4 regions of the Vibrio sp. YMD68 genome follow, and region 2 is predicted to be linked to each of the others. Evidence: predicted binding sites of a transcription regulator. Region 2 holds the regulator's gene; each other region holds the start of a gene.

Region 1 (2,210 bases), 460 kb from region 2:
GCGGAATTAAATAAAGAACTGCAGCATGATGTCAAATCAAGAAGCGTGCATTAATGACACATTGAATTGACAGTCACAAACAGAAAGGGCTCGCCAATGTGCGGGCCCTTTTTATGTTTGGAATAACTAGCCGTAAGTGACGGTATAACGAGTCGGCTTGTGATTCATGGCAAGAACCACATTGAGCGCTACGGTTCCAAGTAAAGACAAACCAATAACCATAGGAGAAACAAAAAAGAAGGAAGCGAACAAAATAGCCACATCAATCAGCATTTGAGTTTTTCCCACCGAAATGCCAAATCGATCTTGGATCACTAAACATAGAACGTTAAAGCCTCCGAGGCTTGAACGATGTCGAAATAAGATCAACATCCCCAAGCCCATTAATAGTCCGCCAGCGATTGCGCAGTAGATTTCATTGATCATATCTAATGTAATGACCAAATAAAGGTGATCAGCAAATACGGAGACTAATGCGCCTGATATTGCACTGTTGATCGCAAACCGTTTTCCAAAGCGCTGCCATGCCAATAAATAGAAAGGGCAGTTAATGAGAAAGTATAAGGTACCAAAAGAGACGGAAACGATTTGGCTTAATAATAAAGCAAGCCCTGTTGTCCCGCCCGTCAGTAAGTGTGCCGACTGGAGAAAGAATACGCCCTGAGCGACTAAAAAAGTCCCGGTTAAAATTGCAATCCAATCTTCTTTACTTGAGTGTTTTTCCATCAACTTGATTTTCTTCTAGGGAATATTGGGGCGAATAGTAGAGAAAAGATGATCTTTTCGGTAGCTAGAGAGATAAAATTAGGGTAAACCTATGTAATTATCGTTTTACAGGGTGTAAAGCGAAAACTTGACAGTAAGCTGCTTGTGGGTGATCAAGGTACGACAAGCATTATAAAGCTTATCAGTCATTATGAATAAACTGCATGATAAAAAGTGATTTTGCTCTTTATGATATAGATCAAATTATGTAGAATGCTTTTCATAAATTCGACCTACGTAAACGTTTGCGCATGGTCGTTGTGTGGTTTTTTTGAAACTTTCAGTACAATCTGAGTCAGGAGATACAGATGCTAACACGTGACATGAACATTGCAGATTATGATGCAGACCTATTTGAAGCGATCCAGGAAGAAACGGTTCGCCAAGAAGAACATATTGAGCTTATCGCTTCTGAAAACTACACCAGCCCACGTGTAATGGAAGCTCAAGGCTCTCAGTTAACGAACAAATATGCAGAAGGTTACCCTGGTAAACGTTACTACGGTGGTTGTGAGTTCGTTGATAAGGTTGAAACATTGGCAATTGAGCGTGCATGTGAACTGTTTGGCGCACAATACGCAAACGTACAGCCACACTCTGGTTCTCAAGCAAACAACGCTGTTTACATGGCACTACTGAATGCTGGCGATACTGTTCTAGGTATGAGTCTCGCACACGGTGGTCACCTAACTCACGGTTCTCCAGTAAACTTCTCTGGTAAGCTTTACAACATCATTCCTTACGGTATCGATGAAGCCGGTCAAATCGATTACGAAGAGATGGAAGCGCTAGCTATCGAGCACAAGCCTAAGATGATCATCGGTGGTTTTTCAGCTTACTCTCAAGTTTGTGATTGGAAGCGCATGCGTGAAATCGCTGACAAAGTAGGTGCTTACTTCTTCGTAGATATGGCGCACGTTGCTGGCCTCATCGCAGCAGGTGTTTACCCGAACCCAGTTCCACACGCACACGTTGTGACAACAACAACGCACAAAACGCTTGCGGGTCCTCGTGGTGGTCTTATCCTTTCTAACGAAGGCGAAGATCTTTACAAGAAGTTGAACTCAGCAGTATTCCCTGGAGGCCAAGGTGGTCCTCTAATGCACGTTATCGCGGGTAAAGCAGTAGCGTTCAAAGAAGCGTTAGAGCCAGAATTCAAAGAATACCAAGCTCGCGTAGTGGCTAACGCAAAAGCAATGGTTGCTGAATTCCTAGCTCGCGGTTACAACATCGTTTCAGGTTCTACAGAGAACCACCTGTTCCTCGTTGACCTAATCGACAAAGACATCACAGGTAAAGAAGCCGATGCAGCACTAGGTTCAGCTAACATCACTGTTAACAAGAACTCAGTACCAAACGACCCACGTAGCCCGTTCGTTACGTCTGGTATCCGTATCGGTTCTCCTTCTATTACTCGTCGTGGCTTCTCAGAAGCAGATGCGAAA
Region 2 (2,210 bases):
AGGGTGTCCGCGCTTTTTATAGACATATGGCATATAGCCTTGCTGCTTGAACTTTTTAACGGCAATGCTATCGGCTCTTATGTGAAGTTTGTCATTTACAACAAGTGCAAACATTGTGTCTTCAACAAAAATACCGAAACCGCCAAACATTGAACGAGACTTTACTCGTCCAAGCTGTTCAAACAGCCTCATTGAGTCTTTTAGTATTGGTTTATCCATGCTGTATGTTCTCGGTGTATGTTAAATACGCCACCAAATCAGGTCCGAGAGGTTAGCAAAATATGCAGAAACTGTGTCATTTACGGGTAAATTTTATGTTTGCATTGCTTGCCATCGGTAACCCCGCTACCTACCAACTCCTGTGATAAACAGAATGTTTGGTTAAGGCCGGAGGCTTTGCGTCCCACCCTTTCAAGTGGTTTGCCCTGTGCGTGACTAAAAATAAAGCTTTGATCAATCTGAATGAATATCACTAAACCGCTTGGTTACTGTGATGTTCATCCAACAAATTCATCTCAATAATGAGTCTAAACTATAACATATAATTAGCAAGTAAAGAAAAGCCAGTCAACACAGCCTACTTATTGAGATCCTTTACGGTGTTTCGTTCTACGATTTCAGGGTGCATCTCAAATATGCGCTTTTCATGATCTTTATCTTTGATTCTCTCAAGCAAAATTTCAAATGCATTTTTACCTACACGACGTTTGGGTTGGTGTACGGTCGTTAGTGGAGGCGAAAAGTATTCAGCAAGCTCAATATTGTCATAACCGATGACAGAGATATCGTTAGGAACGTTAATCCCTTTTTGCCCTAAGCGACTGATTAAACCGAGAGCCATCGTGTCGTTGAAACAGAAAATGGCCGTTGGTTTGTTGTCCATCGCTGCAATTTGGTCTGCCGCTAAGACAGCAGTATCACACTCAAAGTTACCTTCTAAGATCCAATCTTCATCGATTTTCAGGTTGGCTTCTGTCAATGCACGCTTAAAGCCTAAAATGCGCTCTTGGCATGCTGCTTTTTCAAAATGCCCGCTGAGACAAGCAATATCTTTATGGCCTTTATCAATCAGGTATTTTGTGGCGAGATAACCCCCTTCTTCTGAATTATCGATTATTTTATCGGCCTGGGAGCTTTCCGGGCCCCAATCCATCACAACCTTTGGAATGGTTGAGTGACGGTCAAGCATTTCTCGGAGTTCTTCAGTAAGGTCCGAACACATGACAAGAATGCCATCCACTCGTTTTTCGGCCAGCATTCGAATATAGTCACGCTGTTTTTCATAGATACCGCCGGTGTTACAAAGAATCAGCGTGTAGCCTTGGCGATAACAATAGCTTTCAACACCGTCAATGACTTCAGAAAAGAAAAGGTTTGTAGATTGAGTGACCAGCATACCAATCGTACGTGTTGTATTGCATTTTAAGCTGCGGGCAACGGCACTTGGGGCGTAGTTGAGTTCTTCAACGGCTTTATTCACTTTTTCTTGTGTCGTTTCTGCCACGAATCGCGTTTTATTGATAACGTGAGAAACCGTGGTCGTTGATACGCCAGCTAAGCGAGCAACATCTTTAATTGTGGCCATAATTCTTTTCCTGTTAATTGCTGTTGCAATTCCATTCACTAACAAAGCGTTTCAGTGCTTACATGAGCAAAAACATCTTACATCAGTAAAAACACAAAAACCGCCAATAATAGCGGTTAGTTAGTCATTCTTTTGTCGTTATTATTTTAATTTTAGACTTCATGTGAAGTACAAGCAATGAAAAGCGGTCATATTCGCGTGATCTAAAACTACAATTAGACAATATCATGGTGTTTATATTGAGTTTTTACTCGCCAGCTAAGTATTGGCAATCGAGTTCCAGAAAAGCACCCATCAATTCAGATACCGCAGCATAGAAACCGAAATCATCCAATTGCTGACATTTATGAGCAAATTGCGGGACCCAAGATAACAAGTAGGTTGAGATAAACTGTTTTTGCTCAATCAGTGCTTGGTCAAGATGCTTTTCGATTTCAACTTCATTGGAACGGATAATCAGGTGACCTAAAAAATCAAGTTCAATAGCGATATGATCAGCCGGTTCATTGAGGGTTTCATGAACGGTCACATTATGCTTCGCCATCAGCTCAGCCATTTCCTTTGCAGGAGTATCATTGAGTATCCCAGCCTCGCCAATATAAATTGACGCGTATGGCAGAGCTGA
Region 3 (2,210 bases), on a different replicon from region 2:
TACTGCACAGTCGGGGGCCTTACCGGATTCTTGTGCTTTGATATTGCACGCTTTTTCAAATCCCATGTCTGAACCGAAACCGCCTTCAGTTACCGTGAATTCGGCTAGCTTGTTGGCAATGTTGTCTGCGATAATGGATGAGTTACCATGCGCGATGTTCGCAAAAGGGCCAGCATGGATAAGCGTAGGAACCCCTTCCAACGTCTGCATTAGAGTAGGCTCTATGGCATCTTTCATGCTTACCGCCATAGCACCAGCAACTTGTAAGTCCTCTGTTGTGACAGGGTCACCATAAATGTTGTAGGCGACAACAATTCGGCCGATACGGGCTCGTAAATCGCTGAGGCTAGAAGCTAACGCAAGGATAGCCATAAGCTCTGAAGCTGCAGAAATATCGAACCCATCCTCACGTTCGAACCCGTTGATGGTTTTGTTGGTTTCGTTGATCCCTACGGTCACCATACGCAACGCTCGGTCGTTATGGTCTAGAACGCGTTTCCAAACCACATTTTTAGAATCAATTTTTAACGCTTTTAGCCCCGTTCGGCTCTCAAAGTCACTATAGCCATTACGTTGTTCATGATAGATACGAGCATCTATGGCAGCAGCAGCGAGGTTGTGTGCGGCAGTAACCGCATGAATGTCACCAGTGAGGTGAAGATTGAGTTCATCCATAGGGGCAACTTGAGAATAACCGCCACCAGCAGCGCCACCTTTAACGCCAAAGACAGGCCCCATCGAGGGCTGACGGATACAAGCGACTACCGATCGGTTCAGTTGCTTCAACCCTTGAGAGAGACCGATCGTTGTGACTGTCTTACCTTCACCGAGTGGGGTTGGAGTGATTGCGGTCACGACAACAAGCTTGCCAGAGGCAGAATTGTTTAGCCGTTTTAAGCTCGAAAGGGAAACTTTTGCTTTGTATTTACCCAGGGATTGAAACTCGTCTTCTAGGAGACCCATTGAGGCGGCTACCGTCGTAATTGGTTGGAGTTCAGAATGGCGACAAATTTCGATATCAGACAGCATAAAATCCTCATGCAGGGAGTAATTAAAGCGAGGTAAACGTTTGCGTGATGATAATAGCGTTAATATGTGCTTTGTAAAGTGCTATTTTACCTAATCATATGTTGTGATTATATCAGGGATTATTTAGGGTTATCGATGTATTTATCAAGAAAGCGTTAGTGGTGAACGGAATTGATTAACGGCATCTATTGTTGAGCGGAAATTGAAACCGAATGGAGTCTGAAAAATTGGTCATTGGTACAAATTAACTGTTTGATCGTTGCATTCCTGTAAACAAATGTTGAGATTGATTGTGCGTCATTAATGATAGGCTACTGCATTTCTAAAACACTAAGCAATTTCGTGCGCTTCTTGGCTCGTCATCATTGAAATGCAGTTTTTACCAGAGCTTTTCGCTTCATATAATGCGATGTCTGCGCGTTGATAAGAGTTTTCGATACTTGAATCAACGTTGCTGACTCCTCCACTGACCGAGACAGAATGCTCATGGTGCAGGTAAATAGCCGTTCTTAGCCTGTTTAGTACTATCTCAGCTTCTGCTAGAGGCGTGTGTGGCATGATTAGACCAAACTCTTCGCCGCCTATTCGAGCAAGGAAATCGGTTTCTCTAATCTGATCTAAAATGATGCTCGACACAGACTTGATGACTTTGTCGCCTTCAGAGTGGCCAAGTTCGTCGTTGATACGTTTAAAATTGTCGATATCAATGATCGCGATGCAGGATTGATATTTGTCTGGGTAACGGCGCGATCGTCTTGCTTCTCTTCGGATTTGCTTATCAAATTTACGTCGGTTCCAAAGGCCACTGAGCGCGTCTTTTTCACTAAGATCCCTGAGGCGATTTTCAAGTATCTTACGTTGGGTGATATCGACGAACGAACCTACGTAGAAAATAACCTTCCCCTCATTGTCCGTAACAGTTTGGATTCTGAGAATTTCAGTAATAAGAGAGCCATCTTTGCGCCTATTCGTGACTTCTCCTTCCCACATTCCATCCGCTAACAACTGTTTCCACATCTGCATATAAAATTCTTGTTGGTGCTTGCCGGATGTAAAAATAGAAGGGCTCTTACCTTTTACCTCCTCCAGTGTATAGCCACTCAAGCGTGTGAATTCTTTGTTGACTGAAAGGATGCGATTGTTTTTGTCGGAGATGAGAACCGCAGACATGCCATTCATCG
Region 4 (2,210 bases), 1.2 Mb from region 2:
TCGAATAAGCACAGCGACGCTCACAGTTCTTCTTCAAGAACACGAAAGCCAGGCACATTAAGCTTAAAAAAATAGTGCATCAAAAATAAAAAGGGAGCGATCATCACTCCCTTTTCGCATTATGTTCTATTTAACAATTACTTCGTACCAAAAATCTTATCGCCAGCATCACCTAAGCCAGGGACAATATAACCTTTGTCGTTCAACTTTTGATCAATGGCAGCCGTGTACAGCTCAACGTCCGGGTGCGCTTTCTCTAATGCTTCAATACCTTCCGGCGCAGCAACCAGTACCAACACCTTAAACTGAGTACAACCCTGCTCTTTTAGAAGATCAATGGTCGCGATCATTGACCCGCCAGTCGCTAGCATTGGATCAACAACAAGCGCGATACGCTCATCGATGTTAGAAGCCAGTTTATTGAAATAAGGGACCGGTTCTAGTGTCTCTTCATCTCGGTAAATACCCACAACGCTAATGCGTGCACTTGGCATATGCTCAAGAACACCATCCATCATACCCAGACCTGCACGCAAAATAGGCACTACCGTTACCTTTTTGCCTTTCAGTTGATCAACCTCTACAGGGCCATTCCAGCCTTCAATAGTCACTGTTTCTGTTTCAAAATCAGCTGTTGCTTCATAAGTAAGTAGACTTCCGACTTCGGTTGCTAACTCACGAAAACGTTTCGTGCTGATATCACCTTCTCTCATTAGACCAATTTTGTGTTTTACAAGAGGGTGCTTAACTTCAACCACTTTCATTTTCATCTCCGGCATTTTTAGTATTTTTGAACAAACCCTCAGATTATACACGATAACAAACTCTATTTCAGGATGGATAGATCAATAAAAAAACTCGCGCAAACGTTTGCTCTTTATGTTTAAGCACTGGTAGAATAGCGCCGTTTTCATATCCAACTTAAATCCGAGGACTTCCCTGTGAGCGCAAATAACTCTTCTCTAAGCTACAAAGACGCTGGTGTTGATATTGATGCAGGCAATGCGCTTGTTGACCGAATTAAAGGTGCGGTAAAACGTACTCGTCGCCCTGAAGTGATGGGTGGCATTGGTGGGTTTGGCGCACTGTGTGAATTGCCAACTAACTACAAGCAACCTGTTTTAGTATCTGGCACTGATGGCGTAGGCACTAAACTCCGCCTTGCTTTGGATATGAACAAGCACGACACAATTGGTATCGATTTAGTCGCTATGTGTGTAAACGACCTGATTGTTCAAGGTGGCGAGCCACTATTCTTCCTAGACTACTACGCAACCGGCAAGCTTGATGTCGATACCGCTGCAGACGTTGTCACCGGTATTGCGGAAGGTTGTATTCAAGCTGGCTGTTCACTTATTGGTGGTGAAACCGCTGAAATGCCAGGTATGTACGAAGGCGAAGACTACGATGTTGCTGGTTTCTGTGTAGGTGTTGTTGAAAAAGAAGACATTATTGATGGCACCAAAGTCGCGGCTGGTGATGCGCTTATCGCGGTTGGTTCAAGTGGACCACACTCTAATGGCTACTCTCTTATTCGTAAGATTCTTGAAGTGTCTGGCGCTGATAAGACGGAAGAACTAGACGGACGCACTATCGGTGAGCACCTTCTAGAGCCGACTAAAATTTACATTAAATCAGCACTTAAGATGATTGCAGAGCACGATATCCACGCGATCTCTCATATCACTGGTGGTGGTTTCTGGGAAAATATCCCACGCGTACTTCCTGAAGGTACCAAAGCGGTTGTTGATGGTTCAAGCTGGGAATGGCCTGCAATCTTCAATTGGCTGCAAGAAAAAGGCAACGTGACCACTCACGAAATGTACCGCACCTTTAACTGTGGTGTTGGACTCGTTGTTGCCCTACCTAAAGACCAAGCAGACGCAGCGGTGAAACTGCTTCAGCAAGAAGGTGAAAACGCTTGGGTTATCGGTGAAATCGCTCAAGCAAAAGCGGGCGAAGAACAGGTTGAGATCAACTAAATATGAAGAGCATAGTTGTTTTAGTTTCAGGGAATGGTTCTAACTTACAAGCGATTATCGATGCTTGTGAAACCAGTATTGATAGCGGTAAAGTGACGGCTGTTTTTTCGAACAAGGCAACGGCTTTTGCTCTTGAGCGAGCAAAAAAAGCGGGCGCAGATGGTATCTTTATCGATCCAGAAGCCTTTGATACTCGTGATGCATTTGACAGGGAATTAATGCGTCAGA

What was found. The regulator PurR, encoded in region 2, represses purine synthesis genes. The targets are predictions, from matches to a motif close to TNANGNAAACGTTTNCNTNA.
Region 1: a site for PurR is predicted at 999-1,018, ahead of glyA (serine hydroxymethyltransferase). Genes of this name have one in related genera too.
Region 3: a site for PurR is predicted at 1,058-1,077, ahead of QF117_RS04600 (formate--tetrahydrofolate ligase). Genes of this name have one in related genera too.
Region 4: a site for PurR is predicted at 859-878, ahead of purM (phosphoribosylformylglycinamidine cyclo-ligase). Genes of this name have one in related genera too.

Annotation. Positions count from the first base shown of each region.
Region 1 covers NZ_CP124614.1:802,524-804,733, forward strand. The annotation lists gene vexH (vibriobactin export RND transporter permease subunit VexH) at 1-54, shown strand, start outside; gene QF117_RS09820 (YitT family protein) at 127-726, opposite strand; gene glyA (serine hydroxymethyltransferase) at 1,074-2,210, shown strand, end outside.
Region 2 covers NZ_CP124614.1:1,262,544-1,264,753, forward strand. The annotation lists gene QF117_RS11955 (TfoX/Sxy family DNA transformation protein) at 1-219, opposite strand, end outside; cyclic di-GMP riboswitch class I at 333-435, opposite strand; gene purR (HTH-type transcriptional repressor PurR) at 578-1,585, opposite strand; gene torD (molecular chaperone TorD) at 1,833-2,210, opposite strand, start outside.
Region 3 covers NZ_CP124613.1:1,021,731-1,023,940, reverse strand. The annotation lists gene QF117_RS04600 (formate--tetrahydrofolate ligase) at 1-1,029, opposite strand, end outside; gene QF117_RS04595 (sensor domain-containing diguanylate cyclase) at 1,360-2,210, opposite strand, start outside.
Region 4 covers NZ_CP124614.1:2,456,543-2,458,752, forward strand. The annotation lists gene rluF (23S rRNA pseudouridine(2604) synthase RluF) at 1-75, shown strand, start outside; gene upp (uracil phosphoribosyltransferase) at 138-764, opposite strand; gene purM (phosphoribosylformylglycinamidine cyclo-ligase) at 942-1,982, shown strand; gene purN (phosphoribosylglycinamide formyltransferase) at 1,985-2,210, shown strand, end outside.